2 regions of the Paraburkholderia tropica genome follow, and region 2 is predicted to be linked to the other one. Evidence: riboswitches for the same ligand, from Rfam matches in the RefSeq annotation. Region 2 holds a riboswitch; the other holds the start of a gene.
The links. Region 2 has a riboswitch for cobalamin ahead of G5S35_RS29005 (HoxN/HupN/NixA family nickel/cobalt transporter). Riboswitches for the same ligand answer to the same signal wherever they lie in the genome.
Positions count from the first base shown of each region.

Region 1: another riboswitch for cobalamin. It lies ahead of cobG (precorrin-3B synthase); the one in region 2 lies ahead of G5S35_RS29005 (HoxN/HupN/NixA family nickel/cobalt transporter).

Region 1 is NZ_CP049135.1:822,107-824,304, forward strand. Features, by position in the region: gene cbiE (precorrin-6y C5,15-methyltransferase (decarboxylating) subunit CbiE) at 1-478, opposite strand, end outside; cobalamin riboswitch at 541-734, shown strand; gene cobG (precorrin-3B synthase) at 786-2,198, shown strand, end outside.
Region 2 is NZ_CP049136.1:1,227,894-1,230,091, forward strand. Features, by position in the region: gene G5S35_RS29000 (amino acid permease) at 1-236, shown strand, start outside; gene G5S35_RS29005 (HoxN/HupN/NixA family nickel/cobalt transporter) at 313-1,371, opposite strand; cobalamin riboswitch at 1,462-1,658, opposite strand; gene G5S35_RS29010 (LysR substrate-binding domain-containing protein) at 1,765-2,198, opposite strand, start outside.

The sequences.
Region 1 (2,198 bases), on a different replicon from region 2:
GCGTGCGGCCGTCGGCGCTCAGCGCAAGCACGCGCGAGCGCGCGAACAGATGGCGGCGCAGCGCGTCGAGCGGACGGCCGACGAGCGACACCGCCGCCACGTCCTGCAAGGCCCAGCCGAGCCGCGCCGCCGCCAGCGACAGCGACGACGGCGCGGGCAGCACCGCCATTTCATCGATCGGCACATGACGCGCGAGCGTCGCGCCCACGCCGAAGCACATCGGATCGCCGCTCGCGAGCACGCATACGCGCGACTGCGATTGCGACGATTCGCGCAGCGCCAGCAGCGGCGCGACGCTGAACGGCTGCGGCCAGGCCTCGCGGCGCGCGCCCACGCGCGCGGGCAGCATCGCGAGATGACGCTCGCCGCCCGTCACGACATCCGCCTCGAACAGCGCGCGCCGCGCGGCGCGTCCGAGTCCCGCGTATCCGTCGTCGCCTATGCCGATCACCGTCAGCCACGCCCGCCTGCCCTGCATCCGATCTCCGTTCCGGGTTGCGCGCGCGCCGTTTCGTCTCGCGGAGCACGCTGGAAAACGGGCATAATACCGCTTCCGCCGGCGCCGGACGGGCCTGAAAACCTCGACGGCATAAAAGGGAACACAGCAAAACTGTGGCCGCCCCCGCGACTGTGAGCAGCGAGACCGCATCCACCCGAGCCACTGGTTTTACCGGGAAGGCCGATGCGGCCGCCGACCTGCGAGCCAGGAGACCTGCCGGCCGAACGACTGTTCGTGCGAGCCCATGCCGGGCGGGGTGTACCGGCGGCCATCGTCCCGCCAGCGCATGCCGCGCCGGGGCGCTCCGCCTCGCGCGACGCAACCACGGTGTCCCTTGAATTACGATTCGCAGCCCGCTTCGTCCCCTGCCACGCTTGCCGAGGCGCGCCGCTCGGCGTGTCCGGGGCTCGTGCGCGTCGTCGCGGCGCGTGACGGCGGACTGTGCCGCATCCGTCTGCCCGGCGGCGTGCTGAGCGCCGCCCAGGCGCGCGCCATCGCGCACGCGGCGCGCACTGATGCCGACGGCACGCTCGAACTGACCAACCGCGCCAACGTGCAGATTCGCGGCGTCCGCGCGGGCCAGGAAGCGGCGCTCACGGCCGCGCTGATCGCCGGCGGCCTCGGCCCCGCGAACGGCGTGCAGACGCCCGCGAATCTGTGCGCCGCCGACGAGTTGCGCAATCTGATGCTGAGCCCGCTCGCGGGCCTCGATCCGCACGCGCTGTTCGACACCACGACGTTCGCCGCGCCGCTCGTCGCGATGCTGCAAAACGAGCCGCGCTTCGCCGCGCTGTCGCCGAAATTCGCCCTGCTGATCGACGGCGGCGAGTCACTCGCGGCGCTCGATCATCCGCACGATATCTGGCTCGCGGCCACGCGCGAAGGCGACGCAACGCGTTTCGCGTTCGGTCTCGCCGGTTGTCCGGACGACGGCGCGACCGGCTCCATCGCCGCCACGCAGGTTCAGGCGCTGATCCGCGCGCTGCTGCATGCGTTTCTCGATCTCGCCGCGCCCGAACAATTGCGCATGCGCGACGTGATCGCCTCGCACGGCGCCGCTGCATTGCTCGACGCCGCGCAACGTCATGCCGATTTCGCGATCCCGACGCCACAGCCCGCCGCCGATCACCACGCGCCCGCGAACTGGCAGCGCCCGCGCGTCGATCTCACGCGACGCCTGGGCGCGCACGCGCTGCACGCGAACGGCGACGGCTACGTCGGCGCGCAACCGCCGCTCGCGCGCCTCGACGCCGCCACGCTCGACGCGCTCGCCGACCTCGCCGAACGCCACGGCGACGCCACGCTGCGCATCACGCCGTGGCAAGGCGCGCTCGTGCCGCACGTCGCGCGCGCGGCGCTGATGCCCGTGCTCGACGCCCTGCGCGCGCTCGGCCTGAGCGTCGACGCCGCCGATCCGCTCGCGCGCACGATCGCCTGCACGGGCTCGGCGGGCTGCGCGAAAAGCCGCGCCGACACCAAGGCCGACGCGCTGCGCCTCGCGCCGCATCTGCCGCCGCACGTGCAGACGCACCTGAGCGGCTGCGAGCGTTCCTGCGCCGCCGCTCACCGCGCGCCGTTCACGCTGCTGGCCGCCGCGCCGGCGCACTACGATCTTTACGAGCGCGACGCGAGCGCAGCCGGTTTCGGCCGCCTCGTCGCGCGCCACCTGACCCTCGAAGCCGCCGCGCACGCCATCGCG
Region 2 (2,198 bases):
TCTACCTCGTGATTGCCGTGAGCCAGTTGCGTCTGCGCCAGCAACTCGTGTCCGCCGGGCCGTTGAAGGTGCGGATGTGGCTGCACCCCTTCCTGGGCGTGCTGGTCGTTGCGTTGATCTGCGGCGCCTTCGTGGTGATGGTGCTCAGCGAAGATCACCGCGGCGAAGTGATCGCCACGTTGGGGTGTTGCGTGGCGCTCGCGGCGGTGGGTTATCTGCGTCAGCGGCGCGCTTGAACCACGACGTCCTCGCCCGTTTGCGTGCGCGGGCGAGGGCGTCGAATGCGTCTTGCGATGTCGCGTGATTGCGCGTTCAACGATCGGATTGCAGCGCCGGCAGTTCGTCGTAGCGTTTCAGGCGGTAAATGAGGAACGAAATCACCCACGCAAAAATAAACACGCCGATGATGACGAAGCCGAGGTTGTTGAAATTGTCGTTGAGGCTGCCGATTACGTTCCAGAAGCCGCCCTTGAGGTCGAAGTGATCGGCGAGCAGACCGAGTGTTTCGATACCGCCGATGAGCACCGCGACCGCGACGGAAACGAGCGTGATCGTGAGGTTGTAATAGAGCTTGCGGATGGGGCGCACGAAGGCCCAGTCGTAGGCGCCGAGCATCAGGATGCCGTCGGTCGTATCGACGAGCGACATGCCCGCCGCGAACAGCACCGGAAACACGAGCACCACGCCCATCGACACGCCTTGCGCCGCCTGGCTCGCGGAAATGCCCAGCAGGCTCACTTCGGTCGCGGTGTCGAAACCGAGCCCGAACAGAAAGCCGAGCGGCAGCATCCACAGCGGTCGAGACACGAGGCGAAACAGCGGGCGGAACAGGCGCGAAAGCAGGCCGCGGCTGTTCAACAGCAGATCGAGGTCGTCGTTGTCGTAGCGCTCGCCGCGCCGGACCTTGCCGAACGCGCGCCACACGCCGCGCAGAATGACGATGTTCATCGCGGCGATCAGAAACAGAAACAGCGCGGAGACGCTCGTCGAAATGACCCCGCCGATATCCTTCCACGCCTCGAAGCGGCTTTCGAGCGCCGCCGCCGTCGCCGCGACGGCAATCGCCACGAGCAGCACCACGGCCGAGTGACCGAGCGCGAAAAAGAAACCTACGGAAACCGGACGCCGGCCGTCCTGCATCAGCTTGCGGGTGACGTTGTCGATGGCGGCGATATGGTCGGCGTCGACGGCATGACGCAAGCCGAAACCATAGGCGAGCAGGCCGGTGCCGAGCAGCAGCGGCTGCGCGTGAAAGGCGATGAACGCCCAGATCCACGCGCCGATATTGAAGACCGCGAGCACGGCGTAAATGCCGGCGACGCGACGGCGAAGGGTTCCCGGCGCAGCGGCCGGTTCGAGAGCGATGGACATGTGACAGATCCTGAGGTCGGGGCTGTCCTGCAACGAAGCACCGCGCGAAGCGGTGGTTTGCGCATTGGGACACCCCGCCCGTTGCGGCTGCATGGACCTCGGTCGATGGCAGGTCTCCTGGCTTGCGGGTCACGGTTCTCATGCCCGCCTTCCCGGTTTCCCAGTGGCGCCGAATGGCACGAACTCGCCGCTTACAGTTGCGGGGGCAGCCGCAGACTCGACGCAATGCGTCGTCACTGCGTTCCCTTTTGATCCCGTCGCCGGGAACCATCAGCCCGCAAGCGTAATGGGCGGACGGCCCAGACGTCAATTGCACACGAGAAAAAAGCCTGGATTCGATGGCGAGGTATTCGATGGCGTGCGCTTGCGCTTGCGGTTGCCATTGCCGGTACGTCAGGCTTCGCGCCCGGCCCTGTCGATCATCCATTGCCCGAAGGCCACGACGGCTTCGTCGCGCGCGCGATCGGCGTTCATTACCAGCGTGTAGTCGGGTGCGCGCCATCCCGGCGCGGCAATCGGGCAGACGAGCCGCCCGGCGGCGATGTCCCGAGCAATCAGCGGCAGCGACGCGAGCGCGACGCCCAGGCCTTCTACCGCGCTCGCCAGCTGGAGATAGGTGTGGTCGAGTTCGATTTCACGGTGCGGCTGTAGATCAGCGGCGCCCGCCTCGCGCAGCCAGCTCGCCCATGCGGACCGCGTGGTGCTCGAATGCAGCAACGTGTGGTGGCGCAGGTCCGCCGCTTCCCGAATCGGATGCCGATGCAGAAGCGCCGGGCTGCACGCGGGTAGCCGCACGTCGGCCATCAGCGCACGGGAGATCACACCGT